4 regions of the Anaerobacillus sp. QJM3NY_17 genome follow, and region 3 is predicted to be linked to each of the others. Evidence: riboswitches for the same ligand, from Rfam matches in the RefSeq annotation. Region 3 holds a riboswitch; each other region holds the start of a gene.
The links. A riboswitch is a leader RNA that binds a small molecule or an ion and turns the genes downstream of it on or off. The one in region 3 is predicted to bind S-adenosylmethionine.

Region 1 (5,331 bases), 830 kb from region 3:
TGTAATGAACTTTCTCTGAAATGGATCGAGGAGAACCTAGTTCTTGTGTAATCACGTCAATAATTTCTTCTTTACGGTTCGCGTATTCTGCCGCGATATCTTCAAGCATTTTCACACGTTCTTCTCGACTTGTTTGAGAAAAAGAAGGGAATGCCGCACGAGCTGCTTTAACTGCTTTATCCAAATCTTCTTTCGTTCCCAAACTAATCTTGCCGATGACTTCTTCTGTTGCTGGATTGATTACGTCATGTGTTTCTGAACCTGTAGATTCAACCCATTCGCCGTTAATGTAATGTTTTAATTGGTTACGCATGATGTAAAACTCCTTTTTATGTTTAATCGATTTATATCATTTAGCTTATCTCTGCTTCCACAGTAACTGTAACCGTTAAGGACTATAGTTAAACATACGGATGCTTTTATGAATTTTAGTAAGCGATTGCTTATTTTTGAATTCTGGGTATGCTAGCTTTAGACTATTAGATAGAGACGTGAAGAAAGGATGATCAATTATGGGACAATCCATTAAGGGTAAAATCGCTTATATTACTGGGGCAAGTAGCGGTATCGGACGTGCGACGGCTCTTCAGCTTGCAAGTGAAGGGGTTCATGTTGGCTTGATTGCCAGAACAGAAAGCAAGCTAAAAGAAGTCGCTGCGGAAGCAGAATCTTACGGTATTAAAGCCGTTGTTGCTCCTGCTAACATTGCAGAGATTGATGAAGTTAATAAAGCCGTTGATCACTTAAAAAACGACCTCGGCTCGGCAGATATTCTGATCAATAATGCTGGTATGGGGCGATATGGCTCATTCTTAGAAATGGAGCCCGATGACTGGAAGGAAACTCTCGAAGTGAATGTTTACGGGACGTATCATGTAACGCGGGCTGTTCTTCCACAAATGATCGATAATGATAGCGGTGATATTATCACAATCTCGTCAAGTAGCGGCCTAAAAGGAACAGCTGGCTCAACATCTTATAGTGCTTCTAAGTTTGCCATCCAGGGCATGACCGAAGCCCTCATGCAAGAAGTTCGCCGAAATAATATTCGCGTCTTCACACTAAATCCAAGCCTTGTTGCTACTGAACTCGTCTTCGGCGACAAGCTCGACGAACAGGATAAGGAAAAGTATATGCAACCTGAAGATCTCGCTGAATATATGGTTGGCCAGTTGAAATTGCACCCTCGCATTTTCATCAAGCAGTCATTGCAGTGGGCGACGAATCCGTTTTAAGCTAAATTTATTAAGTAAAAGTCGGTCATTAAGCCACTCTGACCGACTTTTATTTCATTATGAAAAAAAGTTCAACCTCTCCACTTTCCATAAAGTCGTTCGATCTCTTCCGGACTTGTACGACAGCATCCTCCAATTAACCGCGCTCCTGCTTGAAACCATTCTTTTGATCCATCTACGATCTCATCACACGTTTCATTCCCCTGCCACGTTTTTGAATTCGATTCATAGACTTCTCCAGAGTTTGGATAGACAATAATTGGCTTATCCGTTTGACCAGCTATCTCCTTTACCACTCTTGTCACAAACGATGGAGAAGCACAGTTGATACCAATCGCAGCTATTTGTTCGTTCTCCTCAAAATATCTGGAACATTCTTTTAAAGCAGTACCATCGCTAATTTTTTCTTCATTTTGAATGGTGAATGACAGCCAGGCATGAGTATCAGGAAACTCTTGTATCAATGATCCTAAAACTTTCGCTTCTTGAAAAGATGGAATTGTTTCAAAAGCTACTATATCAGCTCCTGCACTGATCAATGCTTCTATTCTTGGTCGATGAAATGCGATAAGCATCTCATCGCTAACGTGATAATCGCCTCGATACTCAGATCCATCAGCCAGGTATGCGCCATATGGGCCTACGGAAGCGGCAATAAAAGGTTTGGGACGATTCAAATGAGCCTCTCGTTCCCAGAAATCGTCGCGTGCTTTACGGGCAAGAAGGACGGTTTTCTTAATTAGTTCTACTGCTTCCTCTTCATTCAGACCTCGAGATTTCAGCCCCTCGATCGTAGCCTGATAACTTGATGTTATCCCACAGTCAGCCCCTGCTCGAAAATAATCTAAATGAACCTGATAGATGAGCTCTGGATTTTCAAGCAAGACGCGAGCAGACCATAGCGGATCATTTAAGTCGCACCCATATTTTTCAAGCTCTGTCGCAAGAGCCCCGTCCAATATCACAATATTAAAATCTTCTAAAATAGCATTAATAGGATTGTGTTTTTGTAGCATCAATTATCCCCCTTTTCTTTACTCGTTTTGTTAAATAATAACTTCCATAGCACAGCGCAATGAACGGTATTCCACAATAAAGCGCTACTCGCTGGGTAGGATCAAAAGCAATGCCTAACAGTGAAGCAAGACATAGTAAGAAAGCTAGAGCTGGAACAACAGGATAAAAAGGTGTGCGATAACCGAGCTCTTTCAATGAATTTCCTTCTTTTAAGTACCTCTTTCTAAAAAGAAACTGTGAGGCGCTAATACTCATCCATACGACAACAACGGCAAGTCCAGAAATAGAGACTAGAACAACATAAACAGTATCTGGTGCAATAATGCTTGAAAATAACGCAAGTGCTCCACCCACCATACTAAAAATCACAGCGTTAAGAGGGACACCATTTTTGTTGAGCTTAGCAAAAACAGGCGATATCGTTTGCTTGTTCGAAAGTGACCAGAGCATTCTTGATGAAGCATATAACCCTGAGTTTGCAGCCGATAGAATGGCCGTTAGGATAACAAAATTCATAATATCAGCTGCAAATGGAACACCAATTCGTTCGAGCACAGCTACAAATGGACTTTCTAACACTCCTGCTTCCGAAGCGGGTAGAAGAGCTGATAAGATAAAAATTGAACCGACAAAGAATAGAATTAACCGAATTAATGTTGTGCGAATAGCCCTTGGGATGGTTTGTTCAGGATCTGATGTTTCTCCCGCTGCAATACCAATAAGTTCTGTACCAGAAAAAGCAAAATTCACTGCCAGCATCGTCATTAAAATGGCGAATGCCCCATTTGGAAAAATTCCTTCATCTGTAAAGTTCGAGAATAATGAAGCGTTTGTTCCAGAGTCCATTGGAATAAACCCTACGATGGACGCTGCACCTATGATAATAAACAGCACGATCGCCAACACTTTTACTAAAGCAAACCAAAATTCCGTTTCTGCAAAAAATTTAACTGTTAAGACGTTAACAACAAAGATCACCCCTGCAAACAACGCGCTCCATACCCATACGCTGATGAACGGAAACCATCGCTGCATTAACATTCCAGCCGCTGTAAACTCAGACCCTAGCGCTACTGTCCAGGTTAGCCAATACAACCACGCAACCGTATAACCGGTTCCTCCTCCAATATATTTAGCGGCATAGCTATGAAAAGCACCTGTTTCAGGCATATGTACCGAAAGCTCTCCCAAACATAGCATTACAAGGTAAACCACCAATGCTCCAACCAAGTAAGAGAGTATCGTTCCAATAGGACCAGCTTGCTGGATCGTATAACCAGAGCTTAGAAACAACCCTGTACCTATGACCCCTCCTAGTGAGAGCATCACCACATGTCTTGACTTCATTTCCCTTTGAAAACCATGCTTGCTTTCCATCTTATTTCTCCTTACTTTTCCATCCAGAAAACAAAAAAACGCACCCAAAATGAGTGCGTTGCTGACAAAATAAAACCGAGGGCTCTCATCTATCAGGTTTATCACCCGCTGGAGTTAGCACAGTATCCGATGGACCTGTTGCTGAGGTTTCAAAGGGCCAGTCCCTCCACCTCTCTGGATAAGAAAATATATTTTAATAAAAATATCAATTATTCAAGTTATTGTCAATGGCGTTAACTATTTATGTTAACTTAGATAAAAAGTCCTAATTCATTCAAGCATCGATAAATCAACCGTATCTGCCATCTTCTCGTACCCTTCATCATTTGGGTGCAAATGATCTCCAGAATCGTACTTCGAGAGATATTTCGCAGGATCGTTAGGATCTCTCAATGCTTTATCAAAATCAATTACATCATCGAAGGCTCCGCTTGTCCGGATCCATTCGTTAACTTCCTGACGTGTTTTCTCCCCTTCTTCTGTATACATATCGGAATCTTTATATGGTGTTAACGTCCCTCCATAAATATCAAGACCCTTTTCATGAGTTGCTTTAATAATTGCTTTCATTCGATCAATGATTTTCTCTGAATCATATTCAGGATAGTGTCTTAAATCATTTATACCTTCGTGCAATAGAACCGCTTTTATCCCTTCCTGGCTTAAAACATCTCGATCTAATCTAGCTAATGCGTTCTCGCCTTTTCCTTCTTCGCTATTAATTAAATGATTCGCAGATACCCCTGCATTCAAGACAGACATGTTCACTTGAGCTTCTTCTTCATTCATTCGATTGGCAAGATAGTCTGGCCATCTGTTATTCGCATTCATAGTTGAATAATTGCCATTCGCTATTGAACTCCCCATTATGACGAGTGCACCATCTACTGAATTATTTGAAACCACCTCTAATCGATCTAGCCAGAACCAGGCTTCTTCTTTTGAAGTGTATGATGTACCTTCCGCATCCCCAGCATGATTCCCTTCCTCCGACATGTACACCGTTTGGTTTGAACGCTGATGCCATGTTGTAGGTCCAGTCTCACCATCTACTGATAAACTGACAGCAAGATTCTGATCCGCACCAACAGGGAATTCAATCGAATCGCTATACTGCTTTTCACCTGGAGGAATTGTAACGGATTTCTCTCCGTTAAACGTGATAACTTGATCTGTCTCGCCGTCTACGCTCGCACCTTCTTTTGAGACAGCAACCCTTACTTCTTTCATAGATAAAGGTAATGAACCAAATTCATTAGACAGTCGAATACGCATTTGATCTCCATCCATATGGGGACGAAGTATTAAGCGGATTGTTTGATCCTTAAAACCTTCATGCGAGTTTCCATCCTGAGCAGGCGCCTGCATGCTTGCTGTCCAAGATCCGATCCATTCACTCTCTTCTGATGCACCATTATTTGATGAAGGCCATCCTTTAGCACTTACCAAACTGATTGATCCAATGAGTGCAATGATGATAAAGCCAATTCCTATTCGCGTCATTGTTTTCTCGCCTCTCATGTTGTTTTCTATTGAACTTGTGACTTCCAAAGCGCTTCCGTTAAAAAAGCCTTCGCATATTTCCAATAATCTCAGTTGGTCGACCACTCTTTGTTTCCTATTCTTAATTAAGAAGCATACCCTTATTCCTATAGAATGAAGCCGCTTGAGCTTTAACGTAAAAAACATGCAAACAAACTGA
Region 2 (5,331 bases), 2.1 Mb from region 3:
GTCAATTTCGATACGACCACAAGTTGGACAAGAAATTAATGTGGCTGCATTCGCTGCAAGTCCAAATGATTTAAGAAGCTCTCTAGCTACTTTTACTTCTTCAACCGGATCCGCACTAAGAGAAATACGTGCCGTATTTCCGATTCCTTTTGAAAGAATAACACCAAGACCGGCTGCGCTTTTAACTGTACCTGCAAATAGAGTGCCTGACTCTGTAATTCCGAGATGCAGTGGGTAATTAAAAGAACGTGCTGCCAGTTCATATGCTTCAGTTGCAAGGTTAACATCGGAAGCTTTCATGGAGACGATGATATCGTAGAAATCAAGGTCTTCAAGAATTTTGATATGGTGGAGGGCACTTTCTAGCATTCCCTCAGCTGTAGGATAGCCGTATTTTTCAAGGATTTTTCGCTCAAGTGAACCAGCATTAACGCCAATGCGAATCGGAATGCCTTTTGCTTTGGCTGCTTTTACGACAGCTTCCACTTTTTCGCGCCGTCCAATATTACCAGGGTTAATACGTATCTTGTCTGCTCCACCTTCAATGGCTTTTAGTGCTAGCTTATAATTAAAGTGAATATCAACGACAAGAGGGATATTAATCCTCTTTTTGATTTCAGGGATTGCATCTGCTGCCCTGTCATCTGGACAAGCTACTCGTACAATCTGACAACCAGCTTCTTCAAGACGATTGATTTCAGCAACTGTTGCTTCCACATCGTGAGTTTTGGTTGTTGTCATACTTTGAATAATAACTTCATCGTTACCGCCTATTGTTAAAGGACCTACTTTAACAGGTCTAGTTTGACTACGGTGGGTAATTTCATTCATGCGAAAATCGCTCCTTTTACATGTAGGATTGCTTACCTCATGATTTAGATCGCTTTTATATACTCCCTTGTAGGGAATAAGACTCATCTGTAATACTATCCCATTGTAGCAACTTTAGAGAGCTATTGACAAGAAATAATCATTGAGCAGATGTTTGGTCATAAGTTGGTATCCTATATTCTTCCCCAATTTGTATAAGAGTTGGATGAATTTTATTTAATGTTTCAAAATCGTGAACGACCGTTTCAATCGGAACCGGTATTGAGCCGTTCGCTTTTTCTACTAAAGAAAGAACAGTATCGCCAGCATTTATTTTATAAACCACATAGGGAGAGTTTTTTTCAGGTGACCCCACTTCGACTGCTTCTGATACTTCTGAAATAGCTCTGTTATTTGTAAGAGTTCCTGTTGTTAAATCATAATAAGTTGTATGAAGGACAAGCAGAAATAGGGAACTTAACAATAGTTTTCGCATCTCTCGCAACTCCTTCAGAATGATTTCCTTTGTACTACGATATGCTTGTCCTTCCATGATATGACAGATTTCCTAGTGAATTATCTTTTCTTTCGATCGAGTGTCGAGTAGAATACTAAGAGATGGGGAGATTAACTGAGTTACTCTTCATTAGAGCCTCACGTTAAAAGGAGACAAAAAACATGCTTAAAAAAGGATTGCCGTTTTTATTGTCGATGGTGTTAATGATGTCTATTATTCCTATGGTGGCACAAGCGGATGCGAGCGTCGGGGATGTCATCGTTACACTTGGTGAAGATCTATCTGAAGAGCAAAAACAGAAGCTAGTTGATGAAATGGAAGCTCCGGAAAATGCAATGACGGTAACGGTATCAAATGAAGAAGAGCATAAATATCTTGGGAATTATATAAGTAAAGCGCTAATCGGTACCCGCGCCTTATCTTCTTCTTCCATAACCATTGGTGAAAAAGATGCTGGTTTAAGCGTTGACACAAAAAATATTAATTGGGTAACAGATGAAATGTACGCAAATGCTTTAATAACAGCTGGAGTAAAAGATGCTGATGTTTATGTGACAGCACCAATGGAGGTTTCAGGTACGGCTGCATTAACTGGTTTAATCAAAGCTTATGAGTTAAGCACAGATGAAGTGATACCTGAGGAGCAAAAACAAGTAGCAAATGAAGAGCTTGTCACTACTGCAAAATTGAGCGATAGTATTGGCGCAGATAAAGCAACAGAGCTAATGACTAAGATTAAGGATGAAATTGCTACAAACCCACCTGAGACGGAAGATGATTTAAGAACAGTTATTAAACAAATTGCTAACGATTCAGGTATTGAATTGACTCAAGATGAGTTGGATGGTCTTGTTGCACTGTTTAATCGAATGAAAAATCTTGATATTGATTGGGATCAAATGAAGAGTCAGTTGCAGAACGCGAGAGAAAACCTGGACGAGTTTTTAAATAAAGACGAGACACAGTCATTTATTCAAAAAATCATTGATTTCTTTATTGCGATTATTGATGGAATAAAAGGGGTATTTCAATCGTAAGGTGACAAGTGACTGAAACTTTCTTCCCTTTTGAACGTATAAGAGAAGAAGGAAAAGGAGGGAGCGAGGATGGAGATTCTATCTTTGCCAGCAGTTGGCTTTCTTATCGTTTTACTTAGCGTGCTATTCTTGTTTGCTGAGTTACTTGTCCGTGTAAAAGGTATTTTTGGATTGATCGGAATACTATTGCTCACATTTTATTTTAGTTTCCATCTTACTTCTTTATCATCAATTCTCTGGATGGGACTTGTGTTTGCTGTTGGTTTAGGCTTAGTTATTCTTGATGGGAAATTACTCAATGATGGTACATTTGGTTTGATTGGATTAATTATGATGGTTACAGCCGTAGCCATTCCTTCTCCGACTTTCCTTTATGGCCTTCTCGTTTCTAGTGGTTTTTTAATTGGTACGGCTGCTTCATTCCTGTTTTTGCGTGTTTTCCCCGCACGTTCTATGTGGACGAAAATGACGTTAAAGGATCGGTTAAGCAGTGAAATGGGGTATAATTCCATGAACGCTGAGTATAAGAATTTAGTTGGAGAATCGGCTATGACAATTACTCCATTTCGACCAAGTGGAACAATACAAGTCAATGAGAAAAAGTACAGCGCCATTTCTGTTGGAAGTTGGATCGACAAGGATACGGCAGTAGTTATTACGTCTGTAGATGGTACGCGTATCTTAATAGAAGAGAAAAAAGAAGAAAGTAAACGTCATCCAATTTAAAAATGGTCCCCGAGTCATAGATTCGGGGTTTTTTTCATATTCTTTTCTAATCCCTTTATCCCGATCTCTAAACTAGGGTTGACATATTGTTAGATAATAGTTAAGATTTAGAAAATAACTTATCAAGAGAGACCGAGGGACTGGCCCGTTGACGTCCAGCAACCTGCCTGATTGGCAAGGTGCTACTTCCAGCAAAATGGAGTCCATTTTGGAAGATAAGGTGAATTAAGGTAACCTGATCTGTCTTTCCAATTTGGGAAGGCTTTTTTCATTTATAAGCTTCTCCTCATGATTATTACGACTAAGGGAGGTTGCATGATGGGAACGAAAGACCAGAATTTTTCAGACGTTGCTGTACGTATAGAACGAATGCTAAGTTCGTTAAAATTTGGGTCAATTACGCTTGTTGTTCAAGATGGGAAAGTTGTTCAACTTGAAAGAAAAGAAAAAGAACGACTTTAATATTGGCGCTGACTAGAGAAACTAGAGGCGGTTCTAACCCTAAAGGTTAGAACCGCCTCTTTTTTTAAACTTTTAAATATATTTCCTTGATCGGAATTGGGAGGGTTAGAAATGAATTGGTTCTATAATAATTGGTCGGGTAAGGAACCTGAATTCGACGTTGAATCAGAAACGAAAGGGGCTCTTGAAGTTCTGGAGTGGGCGTATCAAATATACCAAGATGATATTGTATATGCTTGTAGTTTCGGTGTTGAGGGTGTCGTTCTAATTGATTTGATTTCCCGGGTAAACCAGAACGCGAAGATTGTTTTTCTGGATACAGGTCTCCATTTTGATGAGACTTATGAGCTAATTAATAAAGTGAAAGCTAAATATCCATCTCTAAATATTAAGTTAAAGCAACCAAAGGAGTCGGTCGAAGAACAGGCATTAAGTAAAGGGGATGCTCTATGGGAGCGAGACCCGGGACAGTGCTGCAACTTGAGGAAAATCATACCATTGCATGAAGAATTAGATCATGTAAGTGCATGGATCTCAGGTTTAAGGAGAGAGCAGTCGCCACTCAGACAAAAGACAAATTATTTCAATAGAGATGATAAGTTTCAGTCGATTAAGGTTTGTCCACTTATTCATTGGACATGGAAAGATGTTTGGAGGTACGTGTACGAAAAGGATTTACCATACAATCCTCTTCATGATAAAGGGTACCCAAGTATAGGATGTGCGGTATGCACTGAAAGAGTATTGGAAGGTAGTGATTCTAGAGCTGGGAGATGGGCAAATCAGGAAAAAACGGAATGCGGCTTGCATTTTGATTCAGCACCAAATCGGTGACGGTCATGACAACCCTAGTTATTACAGTGGCTCTCTTTTTTGCTATGAATATTGGGGCTAGTGGAGCTGCGGCATCGATGGGAGTGGCTTACGGGGCTGGAGCGATTAAAAGAAGAAGCGTAGCACTGAGTGTTTGTGCGATTGGGATTGTTGGTGGTGCCACATTAGGTGGAGGTAATGTTATTAAAACAATGGGGAGTGGCATTATACCTTCTTCCGTACTCAGTCTAAAGGTTATCTTGATTATTTTTATTTCAGCTACAACAGCGCTCTTTCTAGCAAATATGATGGGGATTCCATTATCAACAAGTGAAGTTACTGTGGGCGCAGTGGTAGGAGTTGGTATTGCTTACCGTGCTTTGTACTTTCAGAATGTGATGTTCATTATGTTGTTGTGGATCGTTATACCGGTTATTGCTTTTGCGACAGCTCTCAGTGTTGGGAAAATTTTTGGTCTTTTAAAACAAAGAATCAATCTTACTTCAAAGTGGCAAAAGCCACTCACCATTTTTTTAATTGTAGCCGGTTTTCTAGAAGCCTTTTCAGCGGGAATGAATAACGTCGCAAATGCGATTGGACCGCTAGTTGGAGCGGGAGTTTTATCCCTTTCTCACGGCGCATTTTTTGGGGGAGCTTTTGTTGCTTTAGGTGCTTTAGTTTTTGGTAAACGTGTCATTGAAACGAATGGTTATCGCATCACAAAATTTTCACTTGGTGAAGGTTGTGCTATATCAGGTACGAGCGCTGGACTTGTGATTGGAGCTTCCTTATTTGGGATTCCGGTGCCGCTTACCCAGATTACCACCTCATCGATCATTGGTATCGGAACTGCTAAAGATGGATTTCAGCTTTGGCAGAAAGATGTCATTACGCGAATGATTAAAGTTTGGGCAGTTTCACCGGTTTTTTCTTTAGTTATTTCTTATAGTATGATCAAACTTTTTT
Region 3 (5,331 bases):
TTCTTCTTCTCCTGCTTCTGCGATAATTGTTCCCCACGGATCAATGATCAATGAGTGTCCTCCAAACGTATTATCAGGATCTGCCCCGACACGATTACAAGCAATCACGTAGCACTGATTTTCAATCGCGCGACTGATAAGTAATGCTCGCCAATGATCGGTGCGTTGCTTTGGCCATTCTGCTGGTACGAACAATACTTGGGCACCTTCAACTGCATGAAGGCGAAGCCACTCAGGAAAGCGAATATCATAACAAATGAACCCGGCACATGGGAGTTCTTCAAGTGTGAAATGACTTTTTTCATTTCCAGAAACGAGGAATTTCTCTTCATTCATCAAACGAAACAGGTGCGCTTTGCTATACTCATGAACGAGCTGCCCATCTCGATTGAACACAAGCATGGTGTTCGTTACTTCGCCGTTATGATGCTTAGCGATGGAGCCCCCGACAATATTTACGTCGTTTTTTTTTGCGAGGCGAGATAGAAAAGCAATCGACTTTTCTGCATCAGTATCTCCAATTTCATCAAGACGAGATAAATCATAACCTGTGGACCACAATTCTGGTAAAACGATGATATCTGGTTTGTCACTCACCGCCTTAGAAACAAGCTCTTCAACTTTAGAGAAATTCTTTTCTGGATTGCCAAAAGCAATATCAAATTGCAACAGGGCAAGGTTTTTCATTGATTTGTCCTCCTTACATGTTTAGAAATTGACCTTTACATGGTTGTGTATCCAAGATAACATAACTTATTAGAATTTCTCGAAAATTTTAACAGGATGTGATTCCATTTGAAACAATTTCAAACTTCAGATGCACTTAAACGTTTACCAGAACAATTTTTTGCGAAGCTTGCTGGAAAAGTGAACCGTTATGTAGAGGCGGGATATGACATTATTAACCTTGGCCAAGGAAATCCTGACCAGCCGACGCCTGCACATATTATCGAGTCTTTGCAGCAGGCAGCTGAAAACCCTGCATACCACAAGTATCCGCCATTTAGGGGGCAGCCTTTTCTGAAACAAGCCGCGGCTGAATTCTATAAGCGAGAGTTTGGTGTTGAGCTTGATCCGGAGAAAGAGGTAGCCGTCCTCTTTGGTGGAAAAGCTGGCCTTGTAGAAGTCAGTCAATGTTTGTTAAATAAAAGTGACGTGGCGCTCGTGCCAGATCCTGGCTATCCTGATTATTGGTCTGGAGTTGCGATGGCTGAAGCGGATATGCAAATGATGCCGTTACTTGAACAAAATGATTTTCTGCCTGATTATAGCGCGATCCCAGAGAGTGCTCTTGCAAAAGCAAAGCTCATGTTTTTAAATTATCCAAACAATCCTACCGCTGCTATAGCAACGAAAAGCTTTTTTGATGAAACGGTTAGGTTTGCGGATGCCAATGACATCTGTGTCGTTCATGATTTTGCTTATGGAGCGATCGGATTCGATGGAGAACGTCCTAAAAGCTTTTTGGAAACAGAAGGTGCTAAAGATGTGGGAATTGAGATTTATACTCTTTCCAAAACGTATAATATGGCAGGATGGCGTGTTGGGTTCGCTGTCGGAAACCCATCTGTAGTGGAAAGCATCAACCTGCTTCAGGATCATTTCTACGTTAGTTTGTTTAGTGCAGTGCAAGAAGCAGCTGCAGAAGCTTTACTAGGTTCACAGGAATGTGTTGAGAACCTTCGCCAAACGTACGAATCTAGACGGAATGTATTGATACAGGGGCTTCACGATATTGGCTGGGATGTAACCTCTCCTGCGGGGTCATTTTTTGCCTGGTTAAAAGTACCTGAATCATTTACTTCAGAGGGATTTGCGGACTACTTGCTTGAGAATGTTCAAATTGTAGTTGCGCCTGGGAACGGCTTTGGAGAGTATGGGGAAGGCTTTGTGAGAGTAGGCTTATTAACTTCCGAAGAGAAACTCAGGGAGGCAGTTGAACGAATTAATTCTCTTAATCTCTTTTGATTCAGAAAAGTAAAAAAATAGATTGACAGGATTTCCTACGTCTGGCATAATTCGAATCAATTACTTAAACGAATAGTTGCATACTCTTATCCAGAGAGGTGGAGGGACGAGCCCTTTGAAGCCCGGCAACCGATTTTCAAGGTTACTTGAAGACACGGTGCTAATTCTCGCAGCAAAAGCTGGAAGATAAGAGGAAGAGCATGGTGATAACGACCTCTTCCTCGTGAAGGGGTCTTTTTTGTATGATCAAAGATTGAGGACTAGCGCGATGGAAAGGAATGAGCATGATGAGTCATCTTGTGGCAACTTACCTTGTTAAGAATGACCAACAATTATCTAAGCGCGCTGAAGCGATCGCCCTTGGATTAACGATTGGGACTTGGACCAATCTACCGTTATTAGAAAAAAAGCAGTTAAAGAAGCATAAGGGTGAAGTCGTTCACGTAGAGGAAAAAGGGGAAAAGGGCATCATCGCGATTGCTTACCCCACCATCAATTTCAGTGCGGATCTACCTGCGATTTTAACAACAGTCATCGGTAAGCTTTCACTTGATGGTGAAATTAAGCTGGTTGATTTAGAGTTCTCTGCAGGGTTACTAAATCAATTCCCAGGTCCAGCATTTGGAATAGACGGTATTCGAAATCTTACAGAAGTATACGATCGACCGCTCGTTATGAGTATTTTCAAAGGAGTTATTGGAAAATCGTTAGGCGAATTGCAGGAACAAATGAAACAGCAGGCGCTTGGTCGAGTCGATTTTGTGAAGGACGATGAAATCCTTTTTGAAAATGAGTTAACCCCTCTTGAAAAGCGAGTACCCGCCTTACGAAAAATGCTGGATGAAACGGCTGAATTGACAGGAAAGCGAACGCGTTACGCAGTGAATTTAACAGGAAGAACGGCAAACCTCAGTGATCGAGCAAAGCTTGCTGTGGAATTAGGAGCAGATGCGCTTCTGTTTAATGTTTTTACATATGGACTAGATGCATTGCAATCACTTTCAGAGGACTCGGATATTCCGGTTCCAATCATGGCACACCCTGCATTCTCTGGTGCAATGGCTGCCTCAAGCACACATGGGGTAAGTTACTCCCTATTACTTGGAAAGTTGCTTCGAACTGCTGGGGCAGACTTTTCCCTTTTCCCTTCGCCTTATGGGAGTGTAGCGCTTGATCGAAGAGAGGCGCTCGCAACAGCAGAAGCCTTAACGAGAAATAATAAGCTGAAAAGAACATTCCCTGTTCCTTCAGCGGGCATTCATCCTGGACTAGTACCGCTTCTTATAAAAGATTTCGGTATAGACAGTGTGATTAATGCGGGAGGTGGCGTGCACGGGCATCCCGATGGAGCAGCTGCAGGCGGAAAAGCTTTCCGAGATGCCATTCAAGCTGTTTTAACAGAGCAACCTCTTGAACAGGCCTCTCAAAATAGTGAGGAACTTCATCAGGCTCTTACAAAGTGGGGGAGCGGGGAGGTAGTGCGATGAAGCAGCCGATTATTTTTTGCGATTTTGATGGCACCATTACGAAAAGTGATAATATCGTTTCTTTGATGAAACGGTTTGCTCCGAAAGAGTGGGAGCAAATAAAAGATGATGTGCTCGCTCAAAATATTTCCATTCGTGAAGGGGTCGGAAGGATGTTTCACTTAATCCCTTCCAAATTGAAACAGGAATTACTCGATTATTTAGTAGCTACAACTGAAATCAGACAGGGTTTTAGCGAATTCGTAGACTACACGAGGCAAGAAGGGATCGAGCTCTATATCGTCAGTGGAGGGATCGATTTCTTTATTTACCCTCTTCTTAAGCCATACGGTATTCCAGAAGAAAATATCTTCTGTAATGGCAGTGATTTTACTACTGATACCATCTCAATAACTTGGCCGTATGCCTGTGGAGACGATTGTACGAAAGATTGCGGTTGTTGCAAGCCAGGTATATTAAATCGTTTTGATAAAAAGGCTAACCGAAAAATTGTGATTGGAGATTCTATTACCGATTTAGAAGCTTCAAAGCAAGCAGATTTTGTGTTTGCTAGAGATTTTTTAGCGGAGAAGTGTCAAGAACTTGGCATTCCAGCCGTTTTATTTGAAACGTTTGATGATATCGTCGAAAAGTTAACTGAAGAAAGGGGGAAGAATCATGTGCCAAGTGGAGAATCGATGGAACGAACTTGCTGATATTAAAGATGAATTAGCAGCAAGAGATTGGTTCCGTGGAACAAGTGGAAATCTTTCAATTAAGGTAAGTGATTCGCCGCTTCAATTTTTAGTAACGGCTAGTGGAAAGGATAAAAGAAAACGAACAAAAGAAGATTTCATTCTAGTGGATAGACAAGGGCAGCCAATTGAAGAGACTCTATTGAAACCATCAGCAGAGACCATTATTCATCAGGCGATCTATTCAAAGACAGATGCAGGCTGTTGCTTACACGTGCATACAGTTGAAAATAATGTTATATCTGAACTTTTTGCGGGAGAAGGAGAAGTTACGTTTCAAGGACTGGAGTTAGTTAAAGCTTTTGGTTTATGGGGACAGAATGACAAAGTGACAGTACCGATTATCGAGAATTCAGCTGATCTTTCTCTACTAGCTCATGATGTGGTGCACGTGCTTAAGAATGACACGAAAGCCATTTTGATGCGAAATCATGGGATTACAGTATGGGGACGTAATGGTTTTGAAGCAAAAAAATATCTGGAAGCATTTGAATTCCTTTTTGAATATCATCTTAAATTACGAAGCTTTCAAGCAATTGTAAGTTAATCAGTAATCAACAAAGTTTCATTAGCTTAACAAAAGAGGAGGAAGCATTAATGGCAGTAATTAAAATACGAAATACAAATGAAGTTATTGAAGGTCAAGATCGAGTAGGGGCATTTCTTCAGAATGAAGGAGTGTTATATGAACATTGGGATGTTGAGAAGCTACCGACGTTTCTTAAGGGGAATTGTCATGTTACAGAGGAACAGAAAAATGAAATTCTGAGTGTATTTGATGATGACATTCGTTCTCTAGCTAAGCGAAATGGATATGGAAACTGGGATGTGGTGGCACTTTCTGAACAAACGCCTGATCTTGATAAGATTCTGAAAAAATTTGAACAGGTTCATGTGCATACTGAGGACGAAGTAAGAGCGATAACGGCGGGACATGGGATTTTTATCATTAAAGGTAGCGTGGGGTATTTTGATGTTGAGCTCGATCCGGGTGACGTGATTTCTGTACCGGTTGATACACCACACTTCTTTACATTAATGGATGATCGGCAAGTTGTAGCCGTACGCCTTTTCATCGATCCATCAGGATGGGTAGCCCATCCATATGAAGAAAAAGAAAGTGTGAAGTGAAAAAAGGGCCG
Region 4 (5,331 bases), 1.9 Mb from region 3:
TCAATGCCATGCTTCTCAAAAATACCCTCTGAGAGTGCCACGTATTGTGGTGCATAGAAAATCGAGCGTGTAACCTCAGCTACTCTTACCTGATCGTTTCCACTATTTGTACCACACGCCGAAAGAATAAGAAGAAATACACTTGTGTATATACAAAACGTTATAAACCAGTTTCTTTTCATTATCTATCCTCCACATTTGTCACATGAGGTAGGCTCATGTTTTAGATACTATAGCCTATGTATTTTAAAACAATTGGTGTTTTGAATAGGTAAATTAATGGAGGTAGATAGAAAGAGGAGGATGCGCGAAGTTGAGGTGAATGAGTCTTCAAATAAAAAAAGCACCCGTTAAGGTGCTTTTTGCAATGAGACTAAACATTTGGGCCTGCTTGTTTGATTTCGTCAGCTACATTTGAGAATTTGTCGAAGTTCTTCACAAACTTAGTAGCGAGATCTTTTGCTTTCTCATCATATTTCTCTTGATCTTCCCATGTTTGTTTTGGCTGCAATACTTCTGCTGGAACACCTGGACAATGAGAAGGAATATGCAATCCGAAAATAGGGTCTGTTACTGTTTCGATACGATCAAGTTCTCCATTTAAAGCCGCCTGGATCATCGCTCTAGTATATGAAAGCTTCATGCGCTCTCCGACACCATAACCGCCCCCAGACCATCCGGTATTTACGAGGAAGACTTGAACATCATGCTCCATAATTTTCTCGCCGAGCATTTCTGCATAGCGATGGGCAGGTAATGGCAAGAACGGTGCACCAAAGCATGTAGAGAAAGTGGCTTCTGGTGAAGTGACGCCTCTTTCTGTTCCGGCTAACTTGCTCGTGTAACCTGATAGGAAATGAAACATGGCTTGTTCCTTGGTCAGTTTGCTAATTGGAGGAAGGACGCCAAATGCATCTGCCGTTAAGAAAATAATCGTGTTGGGATGTCCGGCAACGCTAGGAATTGCAATATTAGGTATGGCGTCAATCGGATAGGCAGCGCGAGTATTTTCAGTTAGACTAGTGTTATCGTAGTCTGGTTCACGCGAGCCGTTATCCATCATAACGTTCTCAAGAACCGTTCCAAAGCGAATTGCATCCCAGATTTCAGGTTCTTTTTCTTTTGATAAGTTGATGCACTTAGCGTAGCATCCACCTTCAATATTAAAGACACCATTCATAGACCATCCGTGTTCATCATCACCGATAAGAGATCGATGAGCATCTGCTGAGAGCGTTGTCTTTCCAGTTCCAGATAAACCGAAAAATAGAGCAACATCCCCCTCTTTACCTACGTTAGCAGAGCAGTGCATTGAAAGAATATTTCGCTCTGGTAATAAGTAGTTCATAACGGTGAAAATAGACTTTTTAATTTCTCCAGCATATTCTGTTCCACCAATTAAGACGGTTCGTTTCTCAAAGGAGATAATAATAAATGTTTCTGAATTTGTGCCATCCACTTCTGGATCAGCTTGAAAACCAGGTGCAGAAATGACAGTGAATTCAGCGTCATGTTCTTTTAACTCTGATTCATTCGGGCGGATGAACAGCTGGTGGGCGAAAAGGTTATGCCAGGCATATTCATTAATAACCTGAATGGGTAGTCTTGATGACTGGTCAGCACCAGCAAATCCTTTAAACACATAAAGTCCCTTTTTCTCACCGAGATAGTTCAACACCTTTGTGTAAAGGTTTTCAAAACTTTTTTCGGAAATAGGTTGGTTTGTTTCCCAGTTCACTTTGTTCTTTACGGAATCTTCCTTTACAATGAACTTGTCCCCAGGAGAACGTCCTGTATATTTTCCGGTTTCTACGCGAAGAGCTCCTGTAGCTGATAGTTGCCCTTCGTTTTTAAATAGTGAATGTTCAACCAGTTCAGACACTGATAAATTCACATGTGGATTATTCTTATTTAATATCGCATCCAATAACGGTGAGGAGAAGGAAGCTGTTTTCATACGTTAAACCCATCCTTTTTTAAAGATTTCGTTGATTGACTTGTTTAACTCAAAAATAGTATAACACATTCATTTAATTATTCTATACTAATCTATGTATTTTTTGCATAAAAAGTGAAAAATGGGTGAATGACTATTTCTTTAGGTTGAAATCCTGTCGCCATTATATAGGAAGTGATTATTTTATGGGTAAAGGATTAGGGTAGTGGTTCGGTCGCTTCGCCCTTGAATTCGAACACAAAGCCCGTGTTCTTTTCGGAGGGCTCCAGCGCTTGTCGAAGCTAAACGGGGGCTTCCGCTTTTCTTCATTGACACATCCTTTCATGTGCGTTATTATATGTCGAGAATGGATACTCTTATCCCGAGCAGGCGGAGGGACAGGCCCGATGAAGCTCAGCAACCAACTCCTATACAACAGGATTAAGGTGCTAACCTGCAAGACGATAGTCTTGGAAGATAAGAGGCGAAAGGCATGAGATATCAGCTCCTTTTCCCTCTGATTGTAGGGAAGGGCTTTTTTAATGTCGTTGAGATTGATGACGCTATAAAAAAAGGTAAGACGATAAGAAATTGAATTCGTTCTCTCGTTTCGGCACAGGGTAATAGGGAAATGAGTACCGTATCCATTACAACATAATTAGATAGGATCCAATCCTTAAGGAGGTACTTGAGTGAGTAATCGTCGTTTGTTTACTTCTGAGTCAGTAACAGAGGGGCATCCTGATAAAATTTCAGATCAGATTTCCGATGCCATTCTGGATGATATTCTTGCGCATGATCCAAATGCGCGCGTTGCCTGTGAAACTACAGTAACAACTGGTCTTGTTCTAGTTTCCGGTGAAATTACAACATCACACTATGTTGATATTCCGAAAGTGGTTCGTGAGACGATTCAAACGATCGGCTATACACGTGCGAAATACGGATTTGATGCTGAAACATGTGCTGTTCTTTCATCTATTGATGAACAGTCTGCAGACATCGCTGCAGGTGTAAACGTTGCTCTTGAAGCACGTGAAGGTACGATGTCAGATGATGAAATCGATGCAATTGGTGCAGGTGACCAGGGGCTTATGTTTGGTTACGCTTGTAATGAAACAGCGGAATTAATGCCGCTTCCGATTTCTCTTGCGCATAAACTAGCGCGTCGTTTGAGTGAAGTAAGAAAAGAAGAAATTCTTCCTTATCTTCGTCCTGATGGTAAAACACAAGTAACAGTGGAATACGATGAAGCTGGTAAGCCGGTTCGCGTTGATACCATTGTTGTTTCTACACAGCATCATCCTGAAATTTCACTTGAACAAATTCAACGTAACATCAAAGAACACGTTGTGAAGCCGGTTGTTCCTGCTGAATTAATTGATGAAGAAACAAAATACTTCATCAACCCAACAGGACGCTTTGTTATCGGTGGACCGCAGGGTGACGCAGGTTTAACAGGAAGAAAAATCATTGTTGATACTTACGGCGGTTATGCGCGTCACGGTGGCGGTGCTTTCTCAGGTAAGGATGCTACGAAAGTAGACCGTTCTGCGGCATATGTTGCTCGTTATGTTGCTAAGAACCTTGTGGCAGCGGGTCTAACAGATCGTTGTGAAGTTCAACTTGCTTACGCTATTGGGGTTGCTCAGCCAGTATCAATTGCTATTGATACATTTGGCACAGGAAAAGTGTCTGAGGAAAGTCTTGTAGAGCTAGTAAGAGAGAACTTCGATCTTCGTCCAGCAGGCATTATAAAGATGCTTGATCTTAGACGTCCCATTTATAAGCAAACAGCTGCGTATGGACATTTTGGACGTACTGATATTGACCTTCCATGGGAACAAACAGATCGTGCAGAATCCCTTAAACAGGGTGCCGGAATTTAATTAATTTCTAAGAAGAGGCTGGGACATAACTAGCTTGAAATAATGAAAAAAGGTTCCGTTCAGCGTTTTTGATGAACGGAACCTTTTTTGTTTGGTTATTCCTAAGATTATTGGATCACTCTGCACTCATGGCGGTGTACTTTCTCAAGTTCACCGCCATGAGCGCAAAGCCCATTTCATTTTTGACCTTCTCTTTGCCCCTTACGGACATCCGAGTGAAACCCAAAATAGCCTTCAGAAATCCAAAAACTGGCTCTACATCGATTTTCCGTTGACCGTAGATTTCACCTGTTTTTTCGTCCGAAAGCAGCTCTTTAACCTTATTCTTTTGTTGTTCCCACTTGGTATTGTAATAGATTCTCCGATTCGTGCCATCTTTGGTCTTTGTACATTGTTTACGTAAGGGACAACCGGTACAATCTTCGCATTCATAAACTTTAAATTCTCGTTTGAAGCCACTCCGGTCAGTGCGATGAGAGACGTAACGGAACGGCAACAGTTTCCCATTTGGGCATGTGAATAAATCTTCTTCTTCATTGTAGTCCCAGTTGGATACGCGAAACGTATCCTTCGTAAAGCTCTTCTTTTTCTCTTTGCGATAGGTATTGTACGTGATGAGAGGGATTCGCTTGCGATTCTCCAGGACATCGATGTAGTTTTCTTCGCTTCCATAACCGGCATCCGCGACGATGTAAGGTGGGAGTTTAAAGAAATCATTCTCCACACGATCTAGAAAGGGACGAAATGTGCGTGTATCCGTTGGATTCGGGAAGATATCATAAGCGAGCGTATATTGTCCCTCCGTCGCAATCTGGAGATTGTAACCGGCTTTGAGTTGCCCATTTTTCATATAGTCATCTTTCATGCGCATGAACGTGGCATCATGATCGGTTTTGGAATAACTGTTCCGTTCTTTGAAGATAGCCATATCGTTTTCGTATTTTGTTTTGCGCAATACGAAATCCTTCATTTGTTTAAGGAACTGCTTCGGTCCTTTTCGCTCTGAACGAAGCTTTTTTCGTTCGGTTACATCGGCACTGGTTTCAATCTTCTTATTGTATTCTCCGACTTTTTCTTCTAGCTTTTCTTCTATTTTAGAAAGTTCTTTAATGGAAAGTTGTTCTGGACTTTCCCGTTCGATTTCGGGGATCACTTCTTTTTCAATCAACTCATCGTACATCGCATTCGACTTTTCAATCAGACTCTCGCTGTACCTTTCAACAGCCTTGCGCCACACAAATGTAAACTTATTGGCATTCGCTTCAATCTTCGTACCATCAATAAAGATCGCTTCATCATCAATGAGGTCTTTTTGAACGAGCTGACAACGAAACTGTACGAAGCCCTGACGAAGAAGTTCTTTGACTTCTGGGTGGACACGGAACCGATTGATTGTGCGATAGCTGGGTTCATACCCTTGCGCTAACCACATCATCCGTACACTATCCTTGAGGAGACCTTCAATCTTTCTTCCTGAAAAAGCCGATTGGGTGTACGCACATAAAA

Region 1: linked by a shared signal. The riboswitch ahead of mmuP (S-methylmethionine permease) and the one ahead of AC0VYV_RS03935 (2,3-diketo-5-methylthiopentyl-1-phosphate enolase) in region 3 are both predicted to bind S-adenosylmethionine.
Region 2: linked by a shared signal. The riboswitch ahead of AC0VYV_RS14575 (YezD family protein) and the one ahead of AC0VYV_RS03935 (2,3-diketo-5-methylthiopentyl-1-phosphate enolase) in region 3 are both predicted to bind S-adenosylmethionine.
Region 4: linked by a shared signal. The riboswitch ahead of metK (methionine adenosyltransferase) and the one ahead of AC0VYV_RS03935 (2,3-diketo-5-methylthiopentyl-1-phosphate enolase) in region 3 are both predicted to bind S-adenosylmethionine.

Annotation. Positions count from the first base shown of each region.
Region 1 covers NZ_CM149685.1:4,270,494-4,275,824, forward strand. The annotation lists gene AC0VYV_RS21840 (aldehyde dehydrogenase family protein) at 1-313, opposite strand, end outside; gene AC0VYV_RS21845 (3-ketoacyl-ACP reductase) at 513-1,235, shown strand; gene mmuM (homocysteine S-methyltransferase) at 1,307-2,251, opposite strand; gene mmuP (S-methylmethionine permease) at 2,226-3,629, opposite strand; SAM riboswitch class I at 3,712-3,814, opposite strand; gene AC0VYV_RS21860 (SGNH/GDSL hydrolase family protein) at 3,900-5,132, opposite strand.
Region 2 covers NZ_CM149685.1:2,773,604-2,778,934, reverse strand. The annotation lists gene ispG (flavodoxin-dependent (E)-4-hydroxy-3-methylbut-2-enyl-diphosphate synthase) at 1-831, opposite strand, end outside; gene AC0VYV_RS14590 (hypothetical protein) at 971-1,306, opposite strand; gene AC0VYV_RS14585 (DUF1002 domain-containing protein) at 1,489-2,364, shown strand; gene AC0VYV_RS14580 (NfeD family protein) at 2,434-3,090, shown strand; SAM riboswitch class I at 3,207-3,312, shown strand; gene AC0VYV_RS14575 (YezD family protein) at 3,409-3,552, shown strand; gene AC0VYV_RS14570 (phosphoadenylyl-sulfate reductase) at 3,664-4,386, shown strand; gene AC0VYV_RS14565 (inorganic phosphate transporter) at 4,392-5,331, shown strand, end outside.
Region 3 covers NZ_CM149685.1:720,058-725,388, forward strand. The annotation lists gene AC0VYV_RS03925 (carbon-nitrogen family hydrolase) at 1-687, opposite strand, end outside; gene AC0VYV_RS03930 (aminotransferase class I/II-fold pyridoxal phosphate-dependent enzyme) at 796-1,968, shown strand; SAM riboswitch class I at 2,052-2,161, shown strand; gene AC0VYV_RS03935 (2,3-diketo-5-methylthiopentyl-1-phosphate enolase) at 2,256-3,455, shown strand; gene AC0VYV_RS03940 (2-hydroxy-3-keto-5-methylthiopentenyl-1-phosphate phosphatase) at 3,452-4,150, shown strand; gene AC0VYV_RS03945 (methylthioribulose 1-phosphate dehydratase) at 4,113-4,736, shown strand; gene AC0VYV_RS03950 (acireductone dioxygenase) at 4,787-5,320, shown strand.
Region 4 covers NZ_CM149685.1:3,153,804-3,159,134, reverse strand. The annotation lists gene AC0VYV_RS16520 (ABC transporter substrate-binding protein) at 1-182, opposite strand, end outside; gene pckA (phosphoenolpyruvate carboxykinase (ATP)) at 374-1,957, opposite strand; SAM riboswitch class I at 2,311-2,420, shown strand; gene metK (methionine adenosyltransferase) at 2,629-3,825, shown strand; gene AC0VYV_RS16505 (IS1182 family transposase) at 3,941-5,331, opposite strand, start outside.